Linked DNA regions of Pokkaliibacter sp. MBI-7. The protein of the gene in region 1 binds, or shares a complex with, the protein of each later gene. Links are inferred from orthologs where the notes say so. Each region holds a gene or a part of one and is shown in the gene's direction. Other genes may lie near its edges.

Region 1 (7,444 bases):
CCCTCTGCCGTGGTGGTGTTCAGATCTACATCCAGGCTCTTGTCATCTTTACCCAAGGTGTAGGACGTTGCAGCCACGCTGTACTGAGGACGGCCATCGGCATTGGCATCAGGGCCATTGGTGCCAACCAGTCCACTTTGCGCGATATAGGTATGAGTGCCGTTATTTTCCAGCAGCACCAGAGGTTGCGCAGGTGTATCGACGCGCTCTTTGTGATTAGGCAGAGCGGCGTACAGAACATCACCACCGTGCGGGTCAATGCGCAGATCAAGCACATCGGTATGCACGCTGATCAGAGAATTGGTTGGCTTGCTGGAGGCGACATCGGTGGTGGTAGCTGCAGCGCCGGTGCTGGGCAAATCAGACGCGTTGGTTGCAGGCTGAGCACTCGGCATATCCGCCGAGCTGACGGTCTGGGCAACGCTGGCTGCGGCCGCGGGCTGGCCATAGTCTTCGTTCCACTTGAGTACCGCCGTATAAGAAATGAGTGCCAGGGCACCCACCAGAATCATCCGTTGTACATCCATCGTTTGATCGCCAATGGTCGGTTTAACACAGACTGGGAGTGGTGGTGCAACGGTCAGCTCAGATGAATACTAGCCGCAGACTCAGGTCGACTGATACCGCAATCAATCAGCCAAAGGCAGGTAGTCAATTAAGATTGTTTACCTTCACTCAGAGCAGCCGCTTTTCGTTTCAATCGCTGCCAGAGCTTGGTCATTAGCTTCTGCAGTTCTTCGTTATCCTGCTCAGCAAGACCCTGGCGGGCGATTATGACGAGATCCAGCGCGTCCAGTCGGGACTGGTTGAGTCGAAAACTCTCCCTGATTACCCGTTTAACCCGGTTGCGCTGGTTAGCCCGTCGAACATGCTTCTTGGCAATCACCAATCCTAATCGTGGTCTGGCTACTTCATTCGGCCTTGCCAGGATTAGCAATGTCCGGTCTGCTGCCTTGACGACAACATCATCGAACACTCGCTTGTAATCCCGACTGTCAAGCAAGCGAGCCTGACGGGGAAAGGAATAGTCAGTCATGTAATAACCAGATCAGAACGGTGGTGCCTAGCTAAGCTTTATCTCAGGCGCAAAGACGCTTACGGCCTTTGGCACGGCGAGCAGCCAGCACTTTCTGGCCGTTCTTGGTTGCCATGCGAGCACGGAAACCGTGAGTGCGCTTGCGCTTCAGCACGCTGGGTTGAAAAGTTCTTTTCATGATCAGTAATCCAATTTATTGCACTAAAACCTAGGTTCATGCTTACCGCGGCAGCAGGTTTCATGCAGGCGCACGAACCCCGTTGTTTTTGGTAAGCGCGGAATTCTAGATAAATTCCCCCGATAGTTCAAATACAGAGTTCAAATATTGATCGCCTGCTGCTCAGTGCTGGCTTTGAATCTGATCATCGATGGTTGCTAACGGTAGCGCGCTGACATTGCGGATTGATGGCAACAGCGGATTCCCACTTCTCATGACTTTGCCCGTTCATTGATCTCTGTACGGCAGGTCATTCCTGTTTTCTCCAGCTGTTTTTGCTCTGCTGGTTTTAGCCAGAGAAAACAATCGCTCAGGAGATGCATCTTCATGAAGTTTTCAACAGATCCGTTTACTACTCGGGAAAGGCTCTGATCATTCACATTCTATATAAGGGCATAAGCCCTTTTAGAAGATAGAATCTGTAATAATGTTAAGGGTCGACAGTATCTGTGGATAAGTCTGGTTTTCTCAGATACTACGGGCTCTACAGAATGTTTAGAACTCTTAGGAAAAATGGTTTTCTGTATGTGACGAGGTTGTCCACAGCGTGTGCATAAGGTAGGAGGTTATCAACAGCGGGCGTCGCACCTTTGGTTATCCACATTTTATCTGCTCAGTTCATGAACAGTTAATGACAGGGCTCAGGGCTTTTTTTTGCCCTCATTTGTGGATAACTGTTAGGCCAGCGGGTAGAATCAGCGGCCCTGTTTGGTGGGTTCAGTGCGGATAAACGAGGTGGCGCCGTAGTGGTGGTGGAGTTCTGGCAAAGAAGTTTGGTGCGTTTGCAGGAAGAGTTGCCGGTGCAGCAGTTCAACACCTGGATTCGTCCGTTGCAGGCTGAAGTGGATGATGCTGGTCAGCTGAAGTTGCTAGCCCCCAATCGCTTTGTAATGGACTGGGTGTCGGACAAGTATCTGCAACGTATCAAAGAAGTCTTCAAGGACGTCTGTGCCGGACAAAGCATCAGCCTTTATCTGGACGTTGGGCAGGTACGCCGTGGTGCACTGATGAACCGTGCAACAACCCAGGTCCGGCCCACCAGTCTCAGTGCCCGCAGTCAGGAGCCCGCGCAACCCTGGCGTACGTCCTCACAAACCAGTGTTCCTGCGGATACTGTGGCGGCGTCACCGGTTGAACCGTCTTACATTGCCCCCTCTGTACCGGTCGCCGCCGCCCCTGCTTCGGTTATTAAAGAAGCACCGGCCATTATTACTTCCAGCAGCGACTATCGTAAGGCTGACGAGCTGGCCGAAGAGCTGGCTTATAAAGAGGAGCGTAACGAGCGTACGGTTGATGTCGAAGGCGGGATTCGTCACCAGAGCCATCTGAACAAGGCTTTTACCTTTACTTCCTTTGTTCAGGGCAAGTCCAACCAGCTGGCACTGGCTGCTGCCAAACAGGTCGCCGATAACCCCGGTGGTTCTTACAATCCACTATTCCTCTACGGCGGTGTGGGTCTTGGTAAGACGCACTTGATGCATGCGGTCGGCCTGGCCATGCTGGAGCGTAACCCCAATGCCAAGATTGTGTATCTGCACTCCGAGCGCTTTGTTGCGGACATGATCAAGGCGCTGCAACTGAATGCCATCAACGATTTCAAGCGCTTCTACCGTTCTGTGGATGCCCTGCTGATCGACGATATTCAGTTCTTCGCCAATAAGGAGCGTTCGCAGGAAGAGTTCTTCCATACCTTCAATGCGTTGCTGGAAGGTGGTCAGCAGATGATTCTGACCTGTGATCGTTATCCCAAGGAGATCAGCGGGCTGGAAGAGCGATTGAAGTCACGCTTCGGCTGGGGCCTGACGGTTGCGGTGGAGCCGCCCGAGCTGGAAACACGGGTAGCGATCCTGAAGAAGAAGGCTGATGAGGCTAATATTGATCTGCCTGATGATGCGGCCTTCTTTATTGCTCAGAAGATCCGTTCCAACGTGCGAGAGCTTGAAGGTGCACTCAAGCGAGTGATCGCCAATGCTCACTTTACCGGCAGCGATATTACCCTGCCGTTTATCCGCGAATCACTGAAGGATCTGCTGGCGCTGCAGGACAAGCAGATCAGTATCGATAATATTCAGCGAGTGGTCGCTGAGTACTACAAGATCAAGGTGGCGGACTTGCTGTCAAAACGGCGTAGCCGTTCGGTAGCGCGCCCCCGTCAGGTGGCGATGGCACTAGCCAAGGAAATCACCAACCACAGTCTGCCGGAAATTGGTGACGCCTTCGGTGGCCGCGACCACACTACGGTGCTGCATGCTTGCCGCAAGATTACCGAACTGCGTGAGGAAGATGCAGAAATCCGTGAGGATTATCAGAATCTGCTGCGTTCACTGACGGCCTGATCTGACTGCAATATCCATCTCTCAGGTGGCGTAAAAGCCACCTGAGCTACATTTATTTCGCTCGTTCTGTTCGATGGCAATACCTGATACCATCGACCCCCATTCAACAGAGCGATATTCAGACGACTCACGGAAGCCTGAGATGAAATTTGTCATTTCCCGCGAAGCCCTTTTAAAGCCTCTTCAACTGGTTGCTGGCGTGGTTGAACGCCGTCAGACACTGCCGGTCCTGTCCAACGTACTGCTGGTCGCTGAAGGTGATCACCTGTCGCTGACCGGTACCGATCTGGAAGTTGAGCTGGTGGGCCGCGCCAAGCTGGAGCAGCCATCGGTTGCTGGCTCCATCACCGTGCCTGCACGCAAGCTGATGGATATCTGTAAATCTCTGCCAGATGGCTCAATGATTGAGTTTGATGTGCAGGAGCAGAAGCTGGTGCTGCGCTCCGGTCGTAGCCGCTTCACACTGTCCACCTTGCCCGCCTCGGAGTTCCCCAGCGTTGAAGACAGCCCTCAGGCCTTCGAGCTGACGCTGGCACAACAGCAGCTGAAGCGACTGATTGACCGTACCTCCTTCGCCATGGCGCAGCAGGACGTGCGCTATTACCTCAATGGCATGCTACTGGAAGTGGTGCAGGGTCGTGTCCGTATGGTAGCGACCGATGGTCACCGTCTGGCGACCTGTGCCTGCGATGCCGAGGTAAATCCTGCCGAAAAGATCCAGGTCATCATCCCGCGTAAAGGGGTGCTGGAGCTGGTTCGTCTGATTTCCGATCCTGAAGCACCACTGCGGATGCTGATCGGCAGCAATCATATTCGTGCCCATGTCGGCGACTTTGTATTCACCTCCAAGCTGGTGGATGGCCGCTTCCCCGATTACGAGCGGGTCGTTCCACGCAACGGTAACAAGACGCTGCTGGCTGATCGTCAGGAGCTGCGCACGGTGTTGCAGCGTGCGGCGATTCTGTCGAACGAGAAGTACCGTGGCGTACGCTTGCTGCTCAACCCCGGTCAGTTGCAGGTGTTTGCCAATAACCCAGAGCAGGAAGAAGCGGAAGAGTCACTGCTGGTGGATTATGACAGTGACAACATGGAAATCGGCTTCAACGTTACCTATCTGCTGGACGTGCTGAACGTCGTAGGTGAGGAGCAGGTCAAAATTATTCTGTCTGACCCCAACAGCAGTGTGCTGGTGCAGGAAGCAGAAGATACCGACTCTCTGTATGTTGTAATGCCGATGCGTCTGTAATTGATGCGCAGGTTATCAACACTGATACACAGACTTATCCACAGATAGCGGTAACTGGTAGTGGCCATTACCCGTCTGGATATTCATCGCATCCGCAATATCCAACAGGCTTCCCTGACCCCGTCTCCCGGAGTAAATCTGCTCTGGGGGGCGAATGGCAGTGGCAAGACCAGCATCCTCGAAGCTATCCACATGCTCAGTGTGGCGCGCTCGTTCCGTACCCATAAGGTTAAGACGGTTATTGCTCATGGCGAGCCGCAATGCACCCTGTTCGCCCGTCTGCGCCATCTGGAAGAGCCGGAAATGACCGTGGGAGTGCAGCGCCAGCTCGATGGTGATAACCAGATCCGTATTGGTGCCGGTCAGCCCAGCAACCTTGCAGAGCTGGCGCGTTTGCTGCCTTTACAGGTCATCAATCCTGATGCGTTTCGCCTGTTGGAAGGCAGCCCGTCCGAACGCAGGCATTTTTTGGATTGGGGAGTATTTCATCAGGAGATACTGTTCTTTGACTGCTGGCGCCGCTATCAGCGTGCACTCAAGCAGCGCAACAGCCTGCTCAAATATGCTAGAATAGACCCTCTTTTGCGTGCCTCCTGGGAGGCCGAGCTGGTCACTCAGGGCGCAGCTATTGATGAGATGCGTAAAGCCTATCTGGCACGTTTTTCTCCTGTATTTCAGGACTATCTTGCCAAGCTCACCGGCCTTGAGGACATAGCCTTACATTATTATCCCGGCTGGGATGCTAAGCGTTCTTTAGACGACGTTTTACAAAGCGGTGCTGTGCGTGATCAGGAGCTGGGGTTTACTCAGCATGGCCCTCATCGTGCCGACATGCGTATCCGTTGTGGTCCGCGTGCTGCCGTTGATGTGCTGTCGCGCGGCCAACAGAAGATGGTGGTCTGTGCCATGAAGCTGGCACAGGGGCAAGTTCTTGCCAGTGACCATCAACGCCAGCCCATTTATCTGATTGATGACCTTCCGGCGGAGCTGGATAGGGATCATCGCCAGGCGCTTTGTGAATTGATAGAGGAGTTGGCCTGTCAGGTGTTTATCACCTCAGTGGAGGCCGACGTGTTGGATGAATGTTGGAGCAGTGGCTGTCAGGTTAAACTGTTTCACGTGGAACAGGGACTGATCACGGAATGCTGAAACACCCCCATGCCATCTTGATCGGGAGTAACCTATGAGTGGCGAAAAGTACGATTCCTCCAGTATCAAGGTCCTGAAAGGACTGGATGCGGTACGTAAACGTCCCGGTATGTATATTGGCGATACCGACGACGGTAGCGGTCTGCATCACATGGTCTTTGAGATCGTGGATAACTCCATCGATGAGGCTCTGGCAGGATACTGTTCGCTGATCGATATTGTGATTCACCCTGATGAGTCCGTGACCGTGTCCGATAATGGTCGTGGCATGCCTGTTGATATTCACCCTGAAGAAGGGGTCTCGGCTGCCGAAGTGATCATGACGGTATTGCACGCTGGTGGTAAGTTCGACGACAACACTTACAAGGTGTCTGGTGGATTACACGGGGTGGGTGTTTCAGTCGTTAACGCCCTGTCAGAAACATTGGAGCTGCGTGTTCGCCGTGATGGCAAGGTGCATGAACAGATCTATCACCACGGCGTACCTAAAGCGCCACTGGGGCAGATTGGCGACACCGATAAAACCGGTACTACCGTACGCTTCAAACCATCCGATCAGACCTTCACCAATATCCTGTTTCAGTACGATATCCTGGCCAAGCGTCTGCGTGAGCTGTCGTTCCTGAACTCCGGGGTTAAGATCAACCTTAAGGATGAACGCAGTGGTCGTGAGGAAATTTTCCATTACGAAGGTGGTTTGAAGGCATTTGTCGAGTACCTGAACAAGAACAAAAACTCCCTGTGTAACGTATTCCATTTCTCTTCCCAGACCGACGATGGTATTGGTGTTGAGGTAGCGTTGCAGTGGAATGACGGCTATCAGGAAAGCATCCACTGCTTCACCAACAACATCCCGCAGCGCGACGGTGGTACACACTTGTCGGGTTTCCGAGCCGCGCTGACGCGTTCACTGAATACCTATATCGAGCAGGAAGGTATCCTCAAGAAGGTCAAGGTTGCGACCTCGGGTGATGATGCCCGTGAAGGCCTGACAGCAATTATTTCCGTCAAGGTGCCTGATCCCAAGTTCTCTTCTCAGACCAAGGACAAGCTGGTTTCATCGGAAGTCAAAACTGCCGTTGAGCAGCAGATGGGTCGTCTGTTCTCCGATTTCCTGCAGGAGAATCCTACCGAGTCCAAATCCATTGTTGGCAAGATGATTGATGCTGCCCGTGCACGCGAAGCTGCACGTAAAGCGCGTGAGATGACGCGCCGTAAGGGCGCTCTGGATATCGCCGGCCTGCCGGGTAAGCTCGCTGACTGCCAGGAAAAAGATCCTGCGCTGTCTGAGCTTTACCTCGTGGAAGGTGACTCCGCGGGCGGTTCTGCCAAGCAGGGTCGTGACCGCAAGACGCAGGCGATCCTGCCGTTGAAAGGTAAAATTCTTAACGTAGAGAAAGCGCGTTTCGACAAGATGCTGAGCTCTGCCGAGGTCGGAACGCTGATCACTGCCCTTGGAT
Region 2 (7,487 bases), 1.4 Mb from region 1 along the record:
TGGCCACACTCATTGCATTTAAAGGTGCCGGGGGCTGCCACCTCGCCACTGACGTACACATCATCTTCGAGTGTAAGACGATGCTGCAGTTCCAGCATGTCCAGCTGACTGCGATCAGCCAGACTGAGCAGCATGTCAGCAGTACGATGCTCCAGCAGCTCTATATCAAACTGTAACCAGCGTTTGAGTTCCTCCCGGGAGGAGCCAGCATTGGTTGCCATCGAATGAATGTCACGCCGCACCCAGGCCTTGAGCAGCTCGATCTCATCTTTGGTCATATCCTCGGCGGCCAGTTCGAGTTTGGCGGCCTCTTCAAGCCGGTCCTGAATCGCCTTCCAGGACCGATCCTCCACACTTTCCAGCAACTGCTCCATCCGCGCCAGCAGACGCTGATAGAGCGAGACCTGTTTCCCTTGATTTTGCTGATCTGACATCGCCTTCTCCTTGCAGTGGCACAGTTGTTTCTCTAGGTTATAATGCTTGCCTTACCAATCCGCGACCCCCAGCCACGACACAGCATCGGAATCTGACGACTGTCTGACTGGCGTCAACCCTACGGCGAGCTCCAGGCCAGACCTGGCGGCCATCCGGAACAGCAGATACCAAGCAGAATGAACGAACACTATCAACCGCACGACATCGAAGCCGCCGCCCAGCGATTCTGGGAAGACAACAAAACCTTTGAAGTGTCACAGGACGACAGCAAAGAGAAGTTCTACTGCCTGTCCATGTTCCCCTACCCCAGCGGCCGACTGCATATGGGGCACGTGCGTAACTACACTATTGGTGACGTAATCACCCGCTATCAACGCATGCTCGGCAAGAATGTGCTGCAACCTATGGGCTGGGACGCGTTTGGTCTGCCTGCTGAAAACGCAGCTATCAAGAACAATGTTCCTCCCGCCAAGTGGACCTACGAAAACATCGATTACATGCGTAACCAGCTGAAGCGTCTTGGCTTTGGCTACGACTGGCAGCGTGAAATCGCCACCTGCCACCCCGAGTACTATCGCTGGGAGCAATGGTTCTTCACCAAGCTGATGGACAAAGGGCTGGTCTACAAGAAAAACGCAGTAGTCAACTGGGACCCGGTAGACCAGACTGTACTGGCCAACGAACAGGTGATTGATGGCAAAGGCTGGCGCTCTGGTGCTCCGGTTGAGCGCAAGGAAATCCCCCAGTGGTTCCTGAAAATTACTGATTATGCTGATGAGCTGCTGGCTGATCTGGACAAGATGGAAGGCTGGCCGGAGCAGGTCAAAACCATGCAGCGCAACTGGATCGGTCGCTCCGAAGGGGTGGATCTGCAGTTCGCGGTTGAAGGCGAAGAGCCGCTGTCGGTATTTACTACCCGTCCTGACACCCTGTACGGCGTGACCTATGTGGCGGTTGCTTCACAACACCCACTGGCACTGAAAGCCGCCGAGCACAATCCTGAACTGGCCGCCTATATCGAGCGTTGCCGCCATCTGAAGGTGGCCGAAGCGGATATGGCGAAGCTGGAGAAAGAAGGCTTCGATACCGGTTTCGTGGCTATTCATCCGCTGACCGGCAAGAAAATTCCGGTCTGGACCGCCAACTTCGTACTGATGGACTACGGTTCAGGCGCTGTCATGTCTGTGCCTGCACACGACCAGCGCGACTGGGAGTTTGCCAGAAAATACAACCTGCCGATCATTCAGGTCATCAAACCTGAGAATGACAAGATCGAAGTCAATCTCGACAAGGAAGCGCTGACTGAAAAAGGCGTGCTGATCAACTCTGCCGATTTCGATGACCTGACTTCCGAGATCGCCTTTAAAGCCATCGCCGCCACCCTCGAAGAACAGGGTGCAGGCAAGGTCACCATCAATTACCGTCTGCGTGACTGGGGCGTATCGCGTCAGCGTTACTGGGGTGCCCCCATTCCGGTGATCAACTGCGCCTGCTGTGGTGCCGTGCCCGTTCCGGAAGAACAGTTACCAGTGGTGTTGCCCGAAGACATCGAATTTGATGGCGTCGGCTCCCCCATCAAGAAAATGCCATCGTTCTATGAAACCACCTGCCCGAAATGCGGTGGTGCAGCTGAACGTGAAACCGATACCTTCGACACCTTTATGGAGTCGTCCTGGTACTACGCACGTTTTGCCAGCCGCAACTGCAATAACGCCATGCTGGACGGTGAGGCCAACTACTGGACGCCGGTCAACCAGTATATCGGCGGTATCGAACACGCCATCCTGCACTTGCTCTATTCACGCTTCTTCCACAAGCTGATGCGCGACATGGGCCTGGTCAGCTCGGATGAACCCTTCGAGAACCTGCTGACGCAGGGCATGGTGCTGGCTGACACCTACTACCGTGAAGATGAGAAAGGTGGTCAGCACTGGTATTCACCACTGGATGTCACCGTCAAGCGTGACGACAAGGGCAATATTGTCAGCGCCACCCTGAACAGTGATGGCGAGCCGGTGCTGTCTGCCGGCATGAGCAAGATGTCCAAGTCAAAGAACAACGGCATCGATCCACAAACCATGATCGACCGCTTCGGTGCCGACACCGTGCGCCTGTTCATGATGTTCGCAGCACCGCCCGAACTGTCACTGGAGTGGTCTGATTCCGGCGTCGAAGGTGCCAACCGCTTCCTCAAGCGGATGTGGAAACTGGTCAACGACCATGCCGTCAAAGGTCAGGCTGGCGCACTGGATGTGGCCAATCTGACAGAAGAACAGCGTGATCTACGCCGCAAGGCTCATGAAACAGTTCAGAAAGTGACCGACGACATCGATCGCCGTCACACCTTCAACACGGCCATTGCCGCAGTGATGGAGCTGTGCAACGCCATCTCCAAATTCAGCGACAGCTCGGCGCAGGGGCTGGCGGTGGAGCACGAAGCCCTGTCTATGGCCGTGCAGTTGCTTTCTCCCATCACTCCCCATATCAGCCATCAACTGTGGCTGGATCTGGGTCACAGTGAAGCGGTCTGCGACAGCGCTTGGCCCAAGGTAGACAGCGCTGCTCTGGTACGTACTACTGTTGACATGGTAGTGCAGGTCAACGGCAAGACCCGTGGCAAGATCACCATTGCGGCTGATACCGAGCGCAGCGTGATTCAGCAGCTGGCACTGGCTGAAGACAACGTACAGCGCCACGTAGCAGATCAGACCGTCCGCAAGGTGATTGTTGTTCCAGGTAAGCTGGTCAACATCGTTGTGGGTGGTTGATAGCCCCTCAGAGACAAGGCTTGACGCGCGACCAGATGTCGCGCGTTGCTCACTTCAAGCAAGGAGATAAGCATGCGTTTTTGGATAGTGCTGTTGAGTGCCCTGTGGCTGGCTGGTTGTGGTTTCCAGCTGCGTGGCGCCCAGAATGGCGAAACCGGTCTGGTGATGCCAGTGAAAGCCAAATCCCCTCTGGAAGAACGGGTTCAGGCCAAGCTGACACAATTGGGTATTGATGGCAGCTACCATGGCGGCGACTACATGCAGATCATGTATGTGGACGAGCGTCGTGACCGCAGTCTGTTGGGCAGTGATGGCTCTGCAACTGAATATCTGCTGACCACCACGCTGACCTACAAGCTGGTCAACCCCTCGGCTGACACGCCTAATGTGCCGAAGAAGCTGCGACTGGAACGCACTTATCGTTACAACCAGGACACACTGCTGGCTTCTGATACTCAGGAAGCTCAGATACGCGATGAGATGCTGGGCGAACTGCTCAATCAGCTGCTGATGCGCTATCGTGCAGCGGAACACCGTGTTGAACCCCGCGAGTAACAAGTAGCCCCGCATGAAGCTCAAAGCTGAGCAACTCGACTCTCACCTCGATAAAGGTCTGTCACCGGTCTATATGCTGACCGGTGACGAGCCTTTACTGATGCAGGAATGTGCCGACCAGATCCGTAGCCAGGCGCGCAAGCGTGGCTTCGGTGACCGGGAGGTTTTTCATGTGGAGTCCGGCTTCAACTGGGAACAGGTGCTGGCCTCTGCCAATAGCCTCTCTCTGTTTGCAGAGCAAAAGCTGCTGGATGTCAGGCTGTCAGGCAAGCCGAACGATCAAGGCAGCAAGGCACTGCTTGAGTACGCCTCACGTCCGCCACAGGACACGGTGTTACTGCTTACCTTACCCAAACTCGACAGCAGTGCGATGAAGGCCAAGTGGGTCAATGCTATCGAGCAGGCCGGTGTGCTGATACAAATCTGGCCAATGGATGCTCAGGGGCTCCCTCGCTGGCTGGCTCAACGTGCCAAGCAAAAGGGCCTGCGCCTGACAACCGCAGCAGTGGAAGTCCTGGCACAACGAGTAGAGGGAAACCTGCTCGCCGCTATGCAGGAGCTGGATATGCTGGCTCTGGTCAGTGATGGCGCCGAAATCGATGATGAACAGATCCTCGATCTGGTAGGTAACCACGCGCGTCATGACGTCTACGATCTGTGTCGAGTTGCTTTCAGTGGCGACTGGCCAGCGACGCTGCGCATCCTGTCACACCTACGTCAGGACGGCGCCGAGCCCACATTGATGTTATGGGCATTAACTCGTGAGTTACGTGATCTGCTGCAACTGCTACGCCTGCAACGTGACGGTATGAACTTTGACAATGCCTGCCGACAGGCCAGGATATTTCCTCAACAGCGCCAGATTCCTCTTCGCAAAGCAGCGCAGCGTTGCCGCCCGGTATTACTGATGGCTCTGCTGCGACAGGCTCAGCAACTGGATGTCTTTAGTAAGACAGGGCAGACCGCCCTGTTCTGGACTGAACTGGAATTGTGGCTATCTCATCTGACAGGCCATCCCCTGCCCTTACCTTTCTACCGTCAATGACAGAGCTTACCCGTGCACCTGCCGTCAGTTCAGCACGTACTCACGATTCGCAGACATCGACCACATGACGTTGATAAGCCCGCTAATGCCCATTCAGGCACACTACTACCACAGGTAAAATGCGTCGCCTCACTGCTTTCGCCTTGTCTGCCACGAGTCCGCAACCATGCACGCGCTCTGAGATTGCCGTGATGATTGCGACAGGGCCTGCGCACCCGGCCTGCTCTTTACATTCACCAGACAGATCTTTGACCTTCCCCTTTGCCGAATGCCGCTACACTTGTACAGGAAGTCACTCCCCTCACTCAAGGACACGACAATGCAACAGAGATTGACTGCCCTGTTGTTGGTACTCGGCAGTTGCACCACGGGTGCTGCGCTGGCCAATGACGATCACAAAGGCCCTCATATACCCAAAGTGGCAATAGAGGCGTGCGCCAGCAAGCAGGAAGGCCAGGCCTGTTCATTCCTGGGTCGACAGGGTGAAACTGTCAGCGGCGTGTGTAGCAGCGCTCCCCCCATGCGCCCTCCACAGGAAGGTCAGGGAAATCAGCAGCCACCTCAGCCACAACAGTCAGGCAACGACATGCCACCACCGCCTCAGGGTGAAAAGGTCATGGCCTGCCGCCCCGATCATCCGCCGCAGAGTGACATGCCACCACCGCAGTAAACTGCAGCGGTACCTTGTTAAAAAGGACATCGCCAAAAAACAAAAGCAGCCGTGGGCTAATGCCAGTCAGTTAAGCTGACTGGCATTTTTATTTCTGGTCGGATACTTGGACGGCTTGGGCTTGACCACCCGCGGGTAACTGCGCTCCTCACGTCGATGAGGCAGGACGTAGTGCATGGCCGAAGCCTGTAGTTCAGCCAGGTAGCGAGGGATGTTGCCTGGATGATTCAAAGAGACCCCGTTCAAGAAGCCCAGGATCGCCCAGGTGCAGGCGGTGAAACTCATTTCGCAGGGGGAGATGCCAGGGCAGTGGCGACTCATTTCCAGCATTTGATAACGCAGCAGATTGTACCCCAGCAGTACGCCCCACAGCTCTTGTTCAATCATCTCCGGCGTTTTACTGCGCAGTGTGTAGTGACCCGCGAGCATGCCTTGCTTCATTTCTCGATAGCCCAATTCGATTTCCCAACGCTGGCTGTACAGATCCACGATGTCATCTGGCGGAAAGCGCAGAGGATCGATCATCGAAGTCAGTACTTGCCGGACTTTGCCCTTGATGGTCTTGCTTAATAACCTGGCCTGTAGCGTGTCGGGCAGCTCGGGCCATTGCTTACGCGCCTGCGGCGAGGTCTTTAGCGAGACGATGGCATCCTGGCGTCCCAGCTTGTATAGCACCTCATATTGAGCATCCTTGCGCAGCGGCAGTAGCCAATGGCGCTGAGTGCCTGTTTGTTGCCAGCGATGAAGAAGCCCCAGCGAATAGAAGCCACGGTCGAACAAGGTCAGCGAGTGATCGGGTGTGCTGTCGATCAGTTGTTCGGCCAGCTTCATCTCGTTGCTGTGGTAGCCGGCAAAAGCACTGCTCACCAGCATGTGACTGGTCAGTTCCATCTGGCAGACCATGCGCACTTGAGGAAAGCCGGTATCGCCATGCTGGTTACTGGCACTGCCATAGTGCTTGCGGTTGTCGTCCGTATCCGGTGTGCGCCAGACCACGCCATCGACACTGAGCAGGCGCAAACCCGCCCAGGTGGGGTGATTGGCGCTGGCATGCCAGCGTTGTTGCGTCAGGGAAAAGACTTCTCGCACCGCCGCACTGCCCAAGCGTTGCCGACCTTGCACGATGGCACTGGGTGCTACCAATGGCCTCTGTCCAGGCAGCATGATGCCCATACGGCTAGCGGCATCCCAGGCTGACATCCGGCGAAACAACGCCATGGCGATCACGCACCAGATCATGGCTTCAAGGGGGAGACGTCGCTTACGTAAGGTCGCCACTCCCGCCGTTTCCAGTGCGGTGCTGACCAGGTCTGGATCAAGCAGCGCCCCCAGTTCATCAAGGGCGTGAGTAGTAGAAGCGGCTTCGTGAGTCAGTGCCAAGGCGCGGGACAGTCGCATAAAAAATCCGATGCTCAAAACAAGCATCGGATTTTCGTTTCAGGGCGCAAAAGGTCAAGCTGTTGGGCTTAACTGACTGGCATTAAGCCGTGGGCTGCTTTTGTTTTTTTACAGAAGGAGGTAGTAAGAATCAGCTTACTTTCTCACCATGTGCCTGCTTATCGGCATGATAACTGGAGCGAACCAGAGGGCCGCTGGCAACATGCAGGAAGCCCAGATCCTCGGCAATGCGCCCAAGCTCAGCAAACTCTTCCGGCGTAACAAACCGGTCTACCGGCAAGTGATGGCGCGAAGGCTGCAGATATTGTCCCATGGTAACCATGTCCACATCGTGCGCACGCAAATCTTTCAGTACCTGGACGATCTCTTCATTGGTCTCACCCAACCCCAGCATCAGGCCCGACTTGGTTTTGACCTCAGGACGCATCGCCTTGTAACGCTGCAACAGGGTCAATGACCACTGGTAGTCAGAACCAGGACGAATCTTCCGATACAGCCGTGGGATCGATTCCATATTGTGATTGAAGACATCGGGTGGTGTGCCAGCAAGAATATCCAGAGCGATATCCATACGGCCACGGAAGTCAGGCACCAGCACTTCGATTTCGATCTTCGG
Region 3 (7,490 bases), 940 kb from region 1 along the record:
TCATCGGCAGTCTCATCTACACGGACCTGCTCGCGCTGCTGTGGTCTGTACAGATGCTCTGCCCGCCACTGTGCCAGCAGGTTGGCCCGACGCTGAGGGAAATGATCGTTCTGCAACTGCAGTGACAGGATGCGGTCTACCCGGAAATGGCGGAAATCCTGACGCAGTTCACACCAGGCCACCACCACCCGGACCTGCTCGAAATACCCCAGGGCAAAGGGCCAGAGTATGCGCTGGCTGGCCCGCCCCTGCGCATCCGCGTAGTCCACCAGCACCTTGCGCTCAGCCCGCATCGCCTGCCGCAACTCCGCCTGCCAGCGGTCATCCTGCTGCCGTGCCGGGATCAGCAGCGTGGTGGAATCAAGTAAGTGACGTGCCTCGGCCGGTAAGACTGCGGCTATTTTGGCCAGTGCATCGGTCGCCGCCTGCCCCAATGGCTTGTCGGTATGGCTGCCGACCCAGCGCGCCCCCAGCACCAGTGCCTCAATTTCCTCCTGCGAGAACATCAGCGGCGGCAGTACGAAATCCGGGCGTAGCACATAACCCAGACCCGCTTCCCCCTCGATGTGGGCCCCCTGCGCCTGCAGCGTGGCGATATCGCGGTACAGCGTGCGCACGCTGACTTCCAGCTCCTGCGCCAGCACCTGCGCCGTCACCGGATAGCGATGGCGACGCAGGATTTGCATCAGGGTAAACAAGCGCTGAGTACGGGCCACAATCATTTCCTGAGCAGACAGTGAGCAAGCACTGTATTAAAATCCAGTACTTCGTCAAGATCAGACCACAGCGGTCGCCACTATGTCCGTCGATAACGACTCAGCCGTTCCAGCTCAGCACCAGCGCAAGATCATTCACTTTGACTGTGACTGCTTCTATGCCGCCGTGGAGATGCGTGACCATCCGCCCTACCGCGATATTCCGCTGGCCATTGGCGGTCGCCCGGACAAGCGCGGGGTCATCGCCACCTGCAACTACCCGGCCCGCAAGTTTGGCGTGCGTTCGGCAATGCCGTCCTCCCACGCGCTGCGACTGTGTCCCAATCTCACCCTGATTCCCGGCAACATGACCAAGTACCGTGATGTCAGCAGGGCCTTTATGGCCATTCTGGCGGAGTTCAGTGATCACGTGGAGCCGCTGTCGCTGGATGAAGCCTTTATCGACGTCAGCAGCAGCGACGCCTTTCAGGGCAGCGCTACCCGCATTGCCAGCCATATCCGCGAACGGGTGCGCAATGAGCTGGGCATTACCGTCTCTGCCGGGGTGGCACCGAACAAGTTTCTGGCCAAAATTGCCAGCGACTGGCACAAGCCGGACGGCATGAAAGTCATCCCTCCCCATGAGGTGGAAAGCTTTGTGCTGCCATTGCCGGTGGAAAAAATCTGGGGCGTGGGGAAGGTGACGGCCGCCCGTATGCACGAGCTGGGGCTATTCACCTGTGCGGACGTGCAAGGCTGGTCCGCACAGCAGCTGCAGGAGCGCTTCGGCCGCTTCGGTCTGCAGTTGTATCGCCTCAGCCGCGGTGAAGATCAGCGCCCGGTGGAAGCACGTGAAGAGCGGTTATCCCTGAGTGTAGAACATACCTACGATCAGGATCTGCCGGACCTTGCCAGCTGCCTGGCGCAGTTACCGCGGCTGGAGGAAGAACTGCAGCAGCGACTGGCCCGCCGTCAGCTGCTGGAGCAGATTCAGGGGCGGGTGGTGAAGATGAAGTTCCACGACTTTCAGCAGACCACCGTAGAGCGCCACCTGCAGCGCCCCGACAGCGATTACGCCAGCCTGCTGACCGCCGCCTGGCAACGCGGTCTGCGGCCAGTACGCCTGATCGGCGTGGGTGTCAGACTCAAGGCGGCAGCAACCACCCAGCAACCGCAGCAGCTTAGTTTTGCCTGGTAACGGCCTGCCACCTTACCGCGTGGCCCCTGCTAACGCCGCAATGGCAACCACGCTGCCGCCTGCTCACTGGGCAGCGGTTCGGAGAACCAGAAGCCCTGCACCTCATCGCATTGCGCCGCCAGCAGAAAATCCCGCTGCTGCTGGCGCTCCACGCCTTCAGCAATCACCTTCAGGCCCAGACCATGGGCCAGATTGATCAGCGAGGTGGTGAGCTGCACGTCATTGTCATCAGCAGGCAGGCCACGGACAAAGCTGGCATCAATTTTCAGGTAATCCAGCGGCAGACGCTTGAGATAGCTCAGGCAGGAGTAACCGGTGCCAAAGTCATCGATAGCGATCCCCAGACCCAAGTTGCGCAGGGCATGCAGACGTTGCAGTGCCAGCGTCGACTTTTCCGGAATGAAACTGTTCTCAGTGATCTCAATTTCCAGCAGCTCCGGTGCCAGATGATAGTGATCCAGTGCCCGCTGAATACTGTGTACCAGACTGCCACCATGCAGATCAGCAACCGACAGATTGATCGCCACCGGCACCACTCGCCGCCCCTCCTTCTGCCAGGCACGCAACTGCCGGCATGCCTCGTTCAGCACCCACTGGGTAATGTTGGGCATCAGCCCCAGTTGCTGAGCCAGCGGCAGGAATTGCCCCGGTGAAATCATGCCCTGTACACAGGGCCAGCGAATCAGCGCCTCGAAGCCGGTCACCTCGTTGCTGTCGAGGCTGATGCGCGGCTGAAAGAACAGCCGGAATTCCCCCTGCCTCAGCGCCGCCCGCAGCTCGGACTCCATGTTCAGACGCGCGTGAGACTCCTCCTCCAGTGGCCGGCGGAACAGGTTGTAACTGTTACGGCCATCATCCTTGGAGCGATACATCGCGGTGTCTGCCCGCTTGAGCAGCAGCTCAACAGTCTCGCCATCATCGGGATAGCAGGCAATGCCAATACTGGTAGAGATATGCAACTCGTGCTCACCCACCTGCAGCGGCACAGACAACACTTTCAGCAGGCGACTGGCCAGCCCCTCCAGCTCGTAGTCGGACGCCACCTCAGGCACCAGCACGGTAAATTCATCGCCGCCCAGACGCGCTGCCGTATCGCCCTCCCGCAGACACCCCTGCAGCCGCTCGGCCACCAGCTTGAGTACCTGATCACCGACACTGTGGCCCAGGCTGTCATTGATGCGCTTGAACATGTCCAGATCGAGGAAGAACACCCCCAGCCGGTGCTGATGGCGATGGGCATTAGCAATCGCCCGTTCCAGCCGGTCCTGAAACAAACGACGGTTAGCCAGCCCGGTCAGCTCATCGAAGTAGGCCAGTCGCTTGATCTGCTCCTCCCGCTGCTTACGGTCGGAGATGTCACTGAAGATGGCGGCGTACTGCCTGACCTCGCCCAGCTCATCCGTGATGGCGGTGATGGTGATCCACTCCGGGAACACCTGACCGTTCTTGCGTTTATTCCAGATCTCACCCTGCCAGCTGCCCTTGCTGCGCAGGGTCGACCACATTTCATTGTAGAACGCCTGATCATGGCGGCCCGAGCTGAGCATGGAGGGCGATCGGCCAATGGCCTCTTCGGCGGAGTAGCCGGTGACAGCACTGAAACTGGGATTGACCGAACGGATGATGCCATCGGCATCGGTGACGATGATGGCATCCAGTGAAGCCTCGATCACTTTCTGAGCGAGGCGCAGATGCTCCATGGATTCACGCAGGGCCTGATTGCGCTGATCCAGTGCTGACTGCAGCCGATTGACGTAGGTGTATTCAATGCTGCTGAGAATATCGCCGTAAGACAGAATCGCCTTGACCTGTCCACTGGTGGTGGTGATGCCGACATGCCGGAAGCCACGGCTTTCCATCAGGTTGCGCGCCATCAGCAGCGGCGTCCCTGACGATACGGTTTCCACCTGACGCGGAATCAGCTCACCAATCGGCCGCTGAATCTCACCGTTCACCAGCAGGCGCACCCAGTCATGCTCAGTGGCAATACCCATGACGCCGTCATCAAACTCCACCAGCATGGCGTCGCGCAACTGGGAATACATCAGCCGGAAAGCATCGATGGCCGGTGTGGTCGCTGCCATCACCAGCGGCAGTCGGGTGATGGCACTGTCGACGTCACGCAGGGCCAGGTAATACTCCACACCCTGATGACGGATCAGGTCACTGAGGCTGAACAAGCCGATCGGTTGCTGCTGCTCATCCACCACCACCAGATGACGCACCCGCTCACGCTGCATCACCACCCCGGCCTCGCGCAGGGTGGCACTGCGTGGCAGGGTCTTGACCGGCGTACTCATATGCAGCCGGATGGGATCCTCCAGCACATCAGGCCGCTGACTGATATGGCTGGCATCGCGCTCGGTCCAGATGCCCAGCAACTGGCCCGCGTCCATGATCACCATGGCACTGCTGCGCGACTCGAACATGCGCCGGATCACCTGCTGCAGGTGCTGCTCAGGGCTACAGATCTGCAGCGGCGAATGCAACAGACGCCATACCTCAACACTGTACAACTCGGCTTCGGGCAGTTCCGTATCCATCTTCACTGAATATGTCTCCCTGCGACTGTTCATCATTGCCCCTCTGATGGTCTGGCTGACAGCCGGCCCCACAGCCGCTGGCCAAATGCCGGGCAGCTGGCTGTCGCCATAGCGCCGATGCCCTTCAGTACCGGTTCAATCATGCAGTCCATTTCTTGTTGATTATGTACTGTAGTAGGGAAAGAACCCGACCGCCTGACCAGCAGCGGTCGGGATAACAAAACCATCGCAGCCGTCGTTCATCCAACCGTTGCTGCTGACCATGGCAGAGACAGCACCGGCAGCGTTCCGCATCCGTATGATGAGCCATGTTCCCTGTATAGAAGGACACCGCATCGGGCTGGACAACATGCTGACTTTTTCTCGCCATTTGGCGCCCTGAAGGTCCCATCCTTACGTCACTGAGACTATACTTGGCACAGCAAAATACAGCTGGATGACGGTCAGCAGTGCGGGTCTGCCAGCACGCTGACAAAGACTTCGGCGACAGCGACCAACTGAATCCGATTAGCTTACAGCCTGCGACGGTCACAGAGCTTGTCCTGCATCATGGGAGCCGTCGTTATCATCACCCCTGGGGTCTAGCACAGGAATCACGTCATGCCCGTATTTGCATTTGATGGATTAATCCCGGTCGTCGACCCCAGCGCCTTCATTCACCCCAGCGCGGTGCTGATAGGCGATGTGTATATCGGCGGCAACTGCTACATCGGCCCGCTCACCTCCCTGCGGGGAGATCTGGGCACCGTGGAAATACGTTCCGGCAGCCACGTCCAGGACAACTGCGTACTGCACTCCACGGCAGGACGGCGAACGCTGGTGGAAGAGGATACTCATATCGCTGCTGGCGCTACCCTGTGTAACTGTCAGGTCGGACGTCGCGCTTTTGTGGGCATGGGGGCCGTCGTACTGGACGGCGCAGTCATTGCCGAGCAAAGCATGGTATCGCCCGGCTCCGTGGTCGAAGCCAATTTCAGCGGTCAGCCCAATCAGCTGCTGGCAGGCCATCCGGCGATTCCATGCGGCAGAGTGTCGCTGGCCACCCTGGAACTTCAGCAGCGTGCGGATCAGGACTACCGCCAGCTGGTGCAGCGTGCACGCCACACCATGCAGGAAGTAGAGCCGCTGCCAATGGCAACTTTGCGCCCGGTCAGGGTCAGAAATAGTTAAGGTGCGGTAACGTTGTTTAATTAACGTATGCTGTTGCGATAACCGCCGGTCTTCTGAGGACAACATATCAAGATGCTTCCATTTCGTCGGGCCGTCGCTGTTTTTTTCAGTATTGCCCTGAGCTTCCTGCTGCTGATGCTGGTGTTATTGCTGGGCTCACGCAGCATGATGCAGGATGAGTACCGGCAGTCAAAACAGACACTGCTGCAGGCGGCACTCAACAATGAAAAACGTGAGCTGACCCGCGCCCTGTACGACCACGCCTCCTGGGATGACGCGTATCGCCAGATGCAGCAGCCGGAGCTGGATCCGTCCTGGCTGGAGTCGACCTTCGGGGCAGACACCATCAGCTCCAACGACATGAGCGGGATTCTGATCCTGGCACCGGATTTCGCCGAGCGCTTCAACAATAGTCTGCAGCCGCTAACGGCCGAGCAGTTGCGGCAGGTACGGGACTTCGTACGCCAGCATCAGATCAGCTGTACCCCGGCGACGCAGATGAGCAACCTGCAAGAGTCAGCCAGCACTGACTTCCTCACGGCGGCCGGACAAACCCTGATGCTGTCGTCCGCCCCCATTGTGCCCAATACCTTCGAGGCCAGCTGCGAGCACCTCCATTATCTGGTGTTCTGGCGTCTGCTGGATAACAGCTATCTGGCCAGTCTGGCCAGCAACTACGATTTCAGCCAGCTGAGGCTGAGCAGTGGCACCGAGCCAGATGCCATCCAGAGCGTTCAGCTCAACGCATCGCAGCCCACCCGCCTGCTCTGGTCGGCTCCCGCCCCGCCATACCAGCATCTGTACAAGGCCTTGGGCCTGAGTATGGTACTGACCATCATCCTCGCGGTGCTGGCCCTGTTGTTTTATCGCAACCTCAAGCGCGGTCACCAGGACTTCTACAGCCTGTTTGAAAAAAACCGGGCCATTCAGCTGCTGGTCAATCCGCTCAATGGCCATATCGTTATGGCCAATCAGGCGGCTATGGCGTTCTATGCCTACCCCGGCAAAGACCTGATGCGTCTGACACTGGATGACTTGTCTGCTGGAGGTCTCAGCACCCTGCAGCTGATCGGTAGCGCCAACCCCTGTGAAGTGACGCAGAAGCTGTGGAATGGCACCACTCGCCGGGTGGAGATCAACTCTGGTCAGATCATTCTTGCCGGTGAGCCGCTGCTGTATCTGATCATTCACGACATTACCCAGACTCATCAGGCCGCCCGTGAGCTGGAACGCAGCGAAGCCCGGTTTCGGGCGATCTTCGAAGATGCCAGCCTCGGCATCCTGCAGCTCGACCGCTTTGGTCATATCCTTGATGCCAACCCTGCCTTTGCTCAGATGATCGGCTTCCCTGAAGAAAATCTCTCTCGCTGGCAGTGGATTGATCTGATTCACCACAAAGAGCGCGACGCAACCCGCCGCACCTATCAGGCGCTGATCGATGGCGTCGTCGACAAGCTCAGCCATCAGCAACGTTTTCTTAACGCCGGCGGCGAAATCATCTGGACCCAGATGAACATCAGCCCGGTACGCATCAATGGTGAAGACAGCACCTATGTGGCACTGGTGGAGAACGTCAACGAGCATATGCATCTGCAGCAGAAGCTGCAGGAAATGGCGGCCAAGGATCCGCTGACCGGCCTCTACAACCGCCGTTCCATGGAAGAGCAGGCAGCCCGCGAGCAGTCCTGGTCAAAACGTCACGGCCAGAGCCTGTGCGTGATGATTGCCGACATTGATCACTTCAAGCTGATCAATGACAGCTACGGCCATGCCAGCGGCGACATCGTGCTGAAGGAGTTTGCCGCGGTGTGTAATGCTCATTTGCGCGAAACCGATATCTTCTGCCGCTGGGGTGGTGAAGAGTTCGTCATCCTGCTGACCCAG
Region 4 (7,644 bases), on another replicon or contig:
GGGCGTTGCACTGGCAACGTCTGGAAGCAGGCTTAACCCGCCTTAATTTCTCCTTCAATGCTGAGGCTTTGCAGCAATCGCTGCTGAGTGACATCGAACGTCTGCTATTTGTTGCTGAGTTAACTGAGGCAACCCTAAAAATCACCATAACACGTGGTATTGGCCAGCGTGGCTATCGATATACTGCAGACGCGCCACTGACTCGTATTGTCACTGTATTTCCTGCGACTGATGTTGAAGCTCTGGCCAGAACGGGTATTAAAGTGCGACTTTGTTCGTTGCGGCTTGCGCGGTCGGAGGTGCTGGCCGGGTTGAAGCATCTAAATCGCATGGAGCAGGTGATCGCTCGTAATGAGTGGAATGATCCCGAGTACTACGAGGGCATTCTGAATGACACCGCTGGCAATATGATCTGCGGTACCATGAGCAATCTTTTTCTGGTCAAGGAGCGAGTACTGCTTACCGCTGATGTGAGCGGGTGTGGTATAGCAGGGACCAGACGCCGTTGGTTGCTTGAAAATGCCAATGGCCTTGGGCTTGAGGCCAGGGTTGGTATTTTCAATCTTGAGGACTTATCGAGCGCAGATGAGGTTTTCTTCTGCAATGCGCTTATTGGCATTCTTCCTGCGGTGGAAGTGGCAGATAGAACATTACCGTCCAGAGATATAAGTTTGCGATTGCGAGAAGCGTTGCTAGAGGCTGAGTATCAATAATGAAGTGGTTAATGAGGTTGTTGCTGACCATTCTGGTGCTGGTTGTTGCTGGGTCATTTGCATGGCAATGGGGATGGCAGCAATTAAACAAACCACTGGCACTGCAGAATGATAATCAGGTTTACACATTGCGCCCGGGCAGTTCACTGAATCAGGTTGCCAAGGATGTAGAGCGCTTAGGATTAATGCAGCATGCCAGGCTGCTGTTACTGTATAACCGATGGAAACACCCTAATGCCACCATCAAGGCGGGAGAGTATCAGTTGTCTCCTGGTCTGACTCCTTTGCAGTTATTGCAGATGATGCAGGAAGGCAAAGTAGTGGAATATCGCGTCACCCTGGTGGAAGGGCATTCCTTCAAAGACTTCCTTCGCATCCTGCATGAGCAGGAGAAGTTAGCGAGTGTATTGGATGGTATGACACCTGCCGCTGTTATGCAGAAGCTGGGGCATGAGGGGCAGCACCCGGAAGGGCGGTTTTTCCCTGATACCTATGTCTATCATTCAAGTATGTCTGATGCTGATGTGCTTTCTCAGGCCTATGACCGTATGCAGAAAGTACTGAGTGAAGAGTGGAAGCAACGGGCAGATGGTTTGCCCTATCGGAACTCCTACGAGGCGCTGATTATGGCTTCGATTGTTGAGAAAGAAACAGGCGTTCCCGAAGAGCGTGACAAGATTGCAGGCGTTTTTGTACGCAGGCTCGAAAAGGGGATGCGATTACAGACCGACCCGACGGTGATCTACGGCTTGGGTGATTCCTACGATGGCAACATTACCAAGGCGGATTTGAACAGCCCAACCCCTTACAACACTTACACCATTGTTGGCCTCCCTCCTACGCCGATCGCTATGCCCGGAGCGGCAGCTATTCATGCTGCATTGCATCCAGCGGAGGGAACTGCACTTTATTTTGTCGCCACCGGTAATGGCGGGCACACGTTCTCTGATTCACTTCAGGAGCACAATCAAGCGGTGAGCCAATACCTGAAGGTATTGAAAAATCGTCCCAAGGCAGAAGACAAAAGCAAATGACAAGAGGTTGTTTCATAACGCTTGAAGGTACTGAGGGAGCGGGTAAGACAACTGCACTGGCGCACATCGTCGCCTGGCTGAAGCATAGAAATATTTCTTATGTGCTTACAAGAGAGCCTGGAGGCACGCCTATAGCAGAGGAGATTCGCCAGCTCGTTCTTTCTCCTCGTGATGAACAGGTGGTCCCTCTTAGTGAGTTGCTGCTGGTGTTTGCGGCTCGAGCACAACATATTGAAAAATTGATCAAACCAACGCTGAGCCAGGGTACCTGGGTGGTATGTGATCGTTTTACTGACAGCACCTATGCCTATCAGGGGGGCGGGCGACAGTTGCCATTTGAGCCAATTGTGCAACTGGAAAACCTGGTACAGGCAGGCTTCCAGCCCGATTTGACGCTCTTGCTTGATGTCACTCCGGAGGTCGGTATGCGTCGTGCCTCTCGTCGTAGCGCGGCCGATCGAATCGAACAAGAAGCCATGAGCTTCTTCCAGCGCGCCAGGCAGGCATTTTTGGCGCGTGCAGAGTCCGCGCCTGAGCGTTTTCGTGTAATCAATGCAGATCAGAACCTGGAGTCGGTAAAGGATCAAATCACTCAAGCGCTGAGTGGTTGGTCGGAGCTGCATCGTGGCTGAGTTATTGCCCTGGCAGCAGTCAATCTGGCAGCAGGTTATTGCTCGGCATGAGCAGGGGCGCCTCCCTCATGCATTGCTGCTCAATGGGCCGGAGGGAGTGGGAAAGCGGCAGTTCGCTGAGTACATGTCTGCCTGGTTTTTGTGTTCGGCTCAGCAGCAGGCTCCCTGTGGTCAATGTCGTAGTTGTATGCTGTTAGGGCACGGTAGTCACCCAGACAGAATGGTGATTGTGCCAGAGGGCGCACAGGGAACCATTAAAGTGGATGCTATCCGTCAGGTGAGTGAGTTTAGTGCGGAAACTGCGCAACAGGGTAATGGTAAGGTGGTGCTGGTACAGAATGCTGATCGGTTGAATGTACAAGCGGCCAATGCGCTGTTGAAAAATCTCGAAGAGCCTCCAGCGCGGACGCTCTTTATTTTATGGTCAGCACATTTTGCCAGGCTGATGCCTACCATTCGAAGTCGATGCCAACAGTTAGCCTTCTCGCTGCCCGCTACAGAAGATTCGCAAAAATGGTTGGTGCAACAGGGTGTCGGTGCGGATCAGTTTCCCCAGTTGCTCAACATCGCTCGCGGTTCCCCTCTGAAGGCGCTGGAGTATCATGAGGCCAATCTGCTACAGGTATGGGATGAGTGGCAGCAACAACTGATCGGACTGCAGACCGGCAGGGTCAGTGTTTCTGAGCTGGCAGAACTATGGAAGAATCGCCAGACAGGCATGATTCTCAGTTGGCTGTCGGACTGGATAAGCGAGGCCGTCAAGCAGATGATGGGAGCGGTGCATTCAACCGGTTTGTTTCAGCCTGAGCTGCTGAGTGCGGCTGTTGCAACTGCCCGAGCCTCTGAGTGGTTGGCGTTTTATGAAAAACTAAATGTTTTAAGAGTGCAGTTGGATGGCACGGCTAATCTCAATCCGTCTTTGGCTCTGGAAACGATATTGATCGAATGGTCTCGACTGATGCGGACGAGTTCTCGGTCCAGAGTGGACGGCAAACCCGTGAGGAATTGAAATGGCACACGGAATACTGAACTGTACGTTTGATAGCAAGACCATGTTGTATCAGTGCTATATGCCTTTCATTGAACGAGGTGGCTTGTTTATCCCTACTCAGCGTACCTATCAGCTGGGTGATGAAGTATTCGCGGTATTAACTATTATGAGTGAGCCTGAAAAGGTACCGGTCTCCGGCAAAGTGATCTGGATTACTCCGCCCGGTGGTCAGAATAATCGCCCGGCGGGTGTTGGAATTCAGGTCAATCCGCAAGACGAAGCGGCTATTCGTAAACTCGAAACGCTGCTGGCGGGAACTCAGGAATCTGATACCACTACGTTCACAATGTAATATCTGATCAGCAGTGTGATGGATTGTAGTTAGTCAGCTGAATGATCTCTTCTAATATGAACTGCTGATTGTGAGTCAGAGAATCTGTCTCCAGGCAAATTAGTATTCGTTCTTACTCACTAAAGTGTCTTATTGAATACTCATGAATATTGTCGATTCCCATTGTCACCTGAACATGTTGAAGCCAGAGCAGGCTGATGGTCTGGACTACATACTGCGTGCAGCCAGAGAGCGTGGTGTCGCAGAGTTTCTATGTATAGGCGTCGATCTGGATAAGTGGCAAGAGGTGCGTGAAATCGCTGAACGGCATGACGATGTTTACGCCACCGTCGGGATCCATCCATTACACCCGGTAGACTCGTTACCATCTGAAGAAGCGTTGATGATCCTGGCTGATCACCCAAAAGTATTGGCGATCGGCGAAGCTGGGCTCGACTATTTCTATACGGAAAGTCATGAGCAGCGTGAAGCACAAAAGCAGGTATTCGGTCTGCAATTGCGTGTTGCCAGTAAGTTGAATCTGCCTATCGTCGTTCATACTCGAGAAGCCAGAGAGGATACTCTGGAGCTGATTCGTGCCTACGGTTCAACACAGTCAGCGGGTGTGCTGCATTGCTTTACCGAGAACTGGGAAATGGCCAAAGCTGCACTGGATCTCGGATACTACATTTCATTCTCTGGCATCCTTACCTTCCGTAATGCAGACAGCTTGCGTGAAGTCGCGCGTAAGGTGCCACTGGATCGCGTATTGGTTGAGACAGACTCACCATATCTGGCACCGGTCCCGCATCGCGGAAAAACCAATGAACCACAATACGTTGTTGAAGTGGCGCAATGTCTGGCTGATCTTCATCAGTTGCCTTTGGCCAGAATGGCTGAGCTTACAACTGCGAACTATAAAGCGCTGTTTCATCGCACTTAACCGGTGAGGAGGGTATATGGCTATTGATCTAGCATCTCTGCAGCAGCATGCGGCAGCTGATGGCCTCCCTCCGGTTGAAGAATGGTATCCTGATTTTTGTGCTGATATGGATCTGGTCATACGGGCTGATGGTACCTGGGTTCATGAGGGAGGAGAGTTCAGGCGTCCAGCATTGATGAAGTTATTCTCCCGTATCCTTCGTCTGGACGATGATGGCTGCTATTACCTGGTTACACCGGTAGAGAAAGTACGTATTCAGGTAGAAGACGCGCCTTTTGTTATTTTGGCAGCCGAGGTACGCGATGACAGTGTGGTAATGGTCACTAACTGTGAAGAGGTGATCACACTTGGATGTGAGCATCCCATGCGTGTCAGGGCTGCTCATGGCAACGCTAGTGAAATTCCTTATGTCCTGGTGCGCAAAAACCTCTGGGCAAGGCTTCATCGCAACGTTTTTTACCAGCTGGTTGAGCTGGCTGAGCAGCGTACCGAACAAAATATCGAGGGAATGTGGCTGCAGAGTCAGAATGAATGGTTTTGTCTTGGGAATCTGTAACTGGAGTGGTCTACAGCTGTTTCAATCACCACAGTCTTGTCTTTTGTCGAAAGTGCTTCCTCAAATGGGCACTTGATGCCCTCATTTCTTTATCGCTCTCAGTATTCTGATCTCTCGTCATGCATTCTTGTGGCTTAAGCAGCTTAACTCGCTTACGATTTGCCCTGTATTAATAGTACGTATTAAGTACTGGAGTTTTATATGCGTGAGCCTTCTACCTATGAGCGGGTGCTGGAAGTAGCGGACGAGCTGCTAGCAAAAGGGATCAAGCCAACTCAGCAGACAGTCAGAGAGCATCTTGGCAAAGGAAGTCTAACTACCATCAATAAGGCACTAAATGACTGGTGGCAATTGTTAGGAAACAAAGTCGCCGAGCCGGCTATTCCTGATTTGCCTGAGCCTTTGATCAAAAGTGTCCGACAGCTTTGGCAAGACGCCTTGTTTTATTCGAGAGATCAGCTCAGCGTACGAGCGAAGGAAATTGAGAAAGAGCATCAGCTGCGGCAACGGCAGCTCGAGGTAGAGAAAGAGCAGTGGCAGGCTCAGCTCAAGTCTATGGAGTCACGTTTGCAAAGCGTACTTGAGCAGAACGAAGCGCTCATTCGTGAAAAGTCACAAGCCCAGCAAAGCCTGAATGATTTAGAGCGTCAGTTGATTGCTCAGCAGGGAAGGGTGAAGGACATGGAGCGTAACCTGGCGCAGCAGGATATAGTCAACCAGAGAATGCTCAATGCGGAAATTGATCGGGTCCGTGATCTCACCAAGCAGCTGGAGCGTGCTGAGCGTCAGGCTGATGCTTACTATCATTTGTGGCAGTCTTCACAGGGTGAAAAGAGTTAATGATTTTGAGAAGTAAGGTGGTTTAACCAAAAAGAGTCCTTGTCTGAGTGGGTAAGCGCATCTCACGACCCGCTCACCCATTCTGCAGAAGTGTTAGAGGTTTTGTTCAGCGTATTCTGCCAGGCGACTGCGTACGACACCTGTTAAGTGAATGTTGGCAGAGCCTTCAAAGTTCTTGAAACGCTCAACGACATAGGTCAATCCGGATGTCAGAGCGGTCAGGTAGTTACTGTCGATCTGTGCTAGGTTGCCCAAAGCGATCATCTTACTTCCCTTACCGCAACGGGTCAGAATCGTCTTTAGCTGAGATGGAGTCAGGTTCTGGGCTTCATCAATCAGTACAATGGCATCCTGAATGCTGCGTCCCCGAATAAAGTTCAGCGACTTGAACTGAATGTTACCCTTTTCGATCGCATAGCGAACGCTGCTCTGCGGCTGATCATCCCCCTCATGCATAGCTTCCAGGTTGTCATGGATGGCACTTAACCATGGCGTCATTTTTTCCTCTTCTGTGCCGGGTAAGAAGCCGATATCCTCAGCGACGGGTGGCGTGCTGCGCGTCACTACGATTTTATTGAAGCGTTTTTCCTCGATGACCATTTCCAGACTACACGCCAGTGCCATCAGCGTTTTACCTGAACCTGCGGCCCCGTTGATGATGCAGAAATCCAGAGTGGGATCGAGAATGGAGTGCATGGCAAAGGCTTGTGGCAGATTCAGCGGACTGATGCCCCAGCAACTGTGGCTCATCAGTTTTTCGCGGTTGAGATCCAACAGAGTAATGTAATCAGCATCAATCTTGATGACCCTTGCAGCAAAATCCTCATCATCATAGAGGTATTCGTTTACGTGTACTTCAGGCAGTAAATCGGCAGATACCTTGTGATAGACATTCTGGCCGTCTCGCTGAGTTTGTACCTTTTCGACATTTTTCCAGAAGTCCCCTTCCAGACGCCGATGGCCTTCTGGCAGCAAGCTGACATCTGTAAGTAGTTGATCCTTCCGATAGTCTTCTACACGGTTGAGGCCTGCCCCCAGCGCTTTCAGGCGCATGTTGATGTCTTTGGTGACGAGGACGACTTCCAGCATAGACAGCGTACTCTGTAAGTGCAGAGCGCAGTTAATAATGCTGTTGTCATGGATCTGACTACCGTTTGGCAGATAGCCTTTACGGTCTGCGAGTTCGTGATCGGGGAATATCATCAGGCGGCCGAGTTTCTTTTTGCCGCTCATGGAGGGGATCGGAATGCCTTTGGTAATCTGACCTACTTTTGCATCGCGGACGATGTCGTCAATGGCATGTATCGCTATGCGTGCTTCCCTGGAAACCAGTTTCTGTCTGTCCTTGATGTCATCTAGCTCCTCCAGCACTGTCATGGGGATGCAGATATCCTGCTCCTCAAAGTTATACAGGCACTGAGGATCATGTAGCAGCACGTTGGTGTCCAGTACATATAGACGGGATGCGGCCATAGTAGTAATACCTCCTAAAAGTCAATCACTTACCCGGTTCTAAATATCTTCTTGGGCGTGATTGGGGCAAAATGACCATAGCTTTTAATCTGGGAACACAGCATATCTGTCTCAGATCTACTCGCTGATTC

Evidence for each region.
Region 2: the proteins of dnaN (region 1) and holA are in contact, whole or in part, in a cryo-EM structure (PDB 8GIZ), measured with the Escherichia coli proteins. The link is inferred for Pokkaliibacter sp. MBI-7 from one-to-one orthologs.
Region 3: the proteins of dnaN (region 1) and dinB are in contact, whole or in part, in a solved structure (PDB 1OK7), measured with the Escherichia coli proteins. The link is inferred for Pokkaliibacter sp. MBI-7 from one-to-one orthologs.
Region 4: the proteins of dnaN (region 1) and QCD60_RS21995 are in contact, whole or in part, in a cryo-EM structure (PDB 8GIZ), measured with the Escherichia coli proteins. The link is inferred for Pokkaliibacter sp. MBI-7 from one-to-one orthologs.

Annotation. Positions count from the first base shown.
Region 1 is NZ_JARVTG010000001.1:2,505,782-2,513,225, forward strand. What follows is about bases 2,985-5,783. They hold dnaN (DNA polymerase III subunit beta), read left to right. Parts: upstream 2,985-3,731; coding sequence 3,732-4,835; downstream 4,836-5,783. Other genes in these bases: dnaA (chromosomal replication initiator protein DnaA), read left to right, coding at 2,985-3,589; recF (DNA replication/repair protein RecF), read left to right, coding at 4,896-5,783. Also shown: membrane protein insertase YidC, read right to left, coding at 1-527; rnpA (ribonuclease P protein component), read right to left, coding at 656-1,036; rpmH (50S ribosomal protein L34), read right to left, coding at 1,080-1,214; more of dnaA, read left to right, coding at 2,000-2,984; more of recF, read left to right, coding at 5,784-5,984; gyrB (DNA topoisomerase (ATP-hydrolyzing) subunit B), read left to right, coding at 6,019-7,444. UniProt on the Escherichia coli protein: Confers DNA tethering and processivity to DNA polymerases and other proteins. Acts as a clamp, forming a ring around DNA (a reaction catalyzed by the clamp-loading complex) which diffuses in an ATP-independent manner freely and bidirectionally along dsDNA.
Region 2 is NZ_JARVTG010000001.1:1,067,051-1,074,537, forward strand. The notes cover bases 2,946-5,787. They hold holA (DNA polymerase III subunit delta), read left to right. Parts: upstream 2,946-3,771; coding sequence 3,772-4,803; downstream 4,804-5,787. Other genes in these bases: leuS (leucine--tRNA ligase), read left to right, coding at 2,946-3,203; lptE (LPS assembly lipoprotein LptE), read left to right, coding at 3,276-3,758; QCD60_RS04755 (hypothetical protein), read left to right, coding at 5,123-5,473; QCD60_RS04760 (IS4 family transposase), read right to left, coding at 5,540-5,787. In the rest of the region: QCD60_RS04735 (zinc ribbon-containing protein), read right to left, coding at 1-434; more of leuS, read left to right, coding at 612-2,945; more of QCD60_RS04760, read right to left, coding at 5,788-6,871; lipA (lipoyl synthase), read right to left, coding at 7,002-7,487. UniProt on the Escherichia coli protein: Part of the beta sliding clamp loading complex, which hydrolyzes ATP to load the beta clamp onto primed DNA to form the DNA replication pre-initiation complex.
Region 3 is NZ_JARVTG010000001.1:3,444,936-3,452,425, reverse strand. The notes cover bases 1-2,845. They hold dinB (DNA polymerase IV), read left to right. Parts: upstream 1-798; coding sequence 799-1,893; downstream 1,894-2,845. Other genes in these bases: QCD60_RS15280 (EAL domain-containing protein), read right to left, coding at 1,923-2,845; QCD60_RS15290 (YafY family protein), read right to left, coding at 1-716. In the rest of the region: more of QCD60_RS15280, read right to left, coding at 2,846-4,436; QCD60_RS15275 (phenylacetic acid degradation protein PaaY), read left to right, coding at 5,037-5,606; QCD60_RS15270 (diguanylate cyclase), read left to right, coding at 5,679-7,490. UniProt on the Escherichia coli protein: Poorly processive, error-prone DNA polymerase involved in translesion repair and untargeted mutagenesis. Copies undamaged DNA at stalled replication forks, which arise in vivo from mismatched or misaligned primer ends.
Region 4 is NZ_JARVTG010000002.1:509,169-516,812, forward strand. Bases 1,381-4,379 are described here. They hold QCD60_RS21995 (DNA polymerase III subunit delta'), read left to right. Parts: upstream 1,381-2,371; coding sequence 2,372-3,388; downstream 3,389-4,379. Other genes in these bases: mltG (endolytic transglycosylase MltG), read left to right, coding at 1,381-1,747; tmk (dTMP kinase), read left to right, coding at 1,744-2,379; QCD60_RS22000 (PilZ domain-containing protein), read left to right, coding at 3,390-3,722; QCD60_RS22005 (TatD family hydrolase), read left to right, coding at 3,865-4,379. In the rest of the region: pabC (aminodeoxychorismate lyase), read left to right, coding at 1-713; more of mltG, read left to right, coding at 713-1,380; more of QCD60_RS22005, read left to right, coding at 4,380-4,644; QCD60_RS22010 (DUF1285 domain-containing protein), read left to right, coding at 4,661-5,200; QCD60_RS22015 (DNA-binding protein), read left to right, coding at 5,429-6,040; QCD60_RS22020 (PhoH family protein), read right to left, coding at 6,134-7,513; QCD60_RS22025 (hypothetical protein), read right to left, coding at 7,643-7,644. UniProt on the Escherichia coli protein: Part of the beta sliding clamp loading complex, which hydrolyzes ATP to load the beta clamp onto primed DNA to form the DNA replication pre-initiation complex.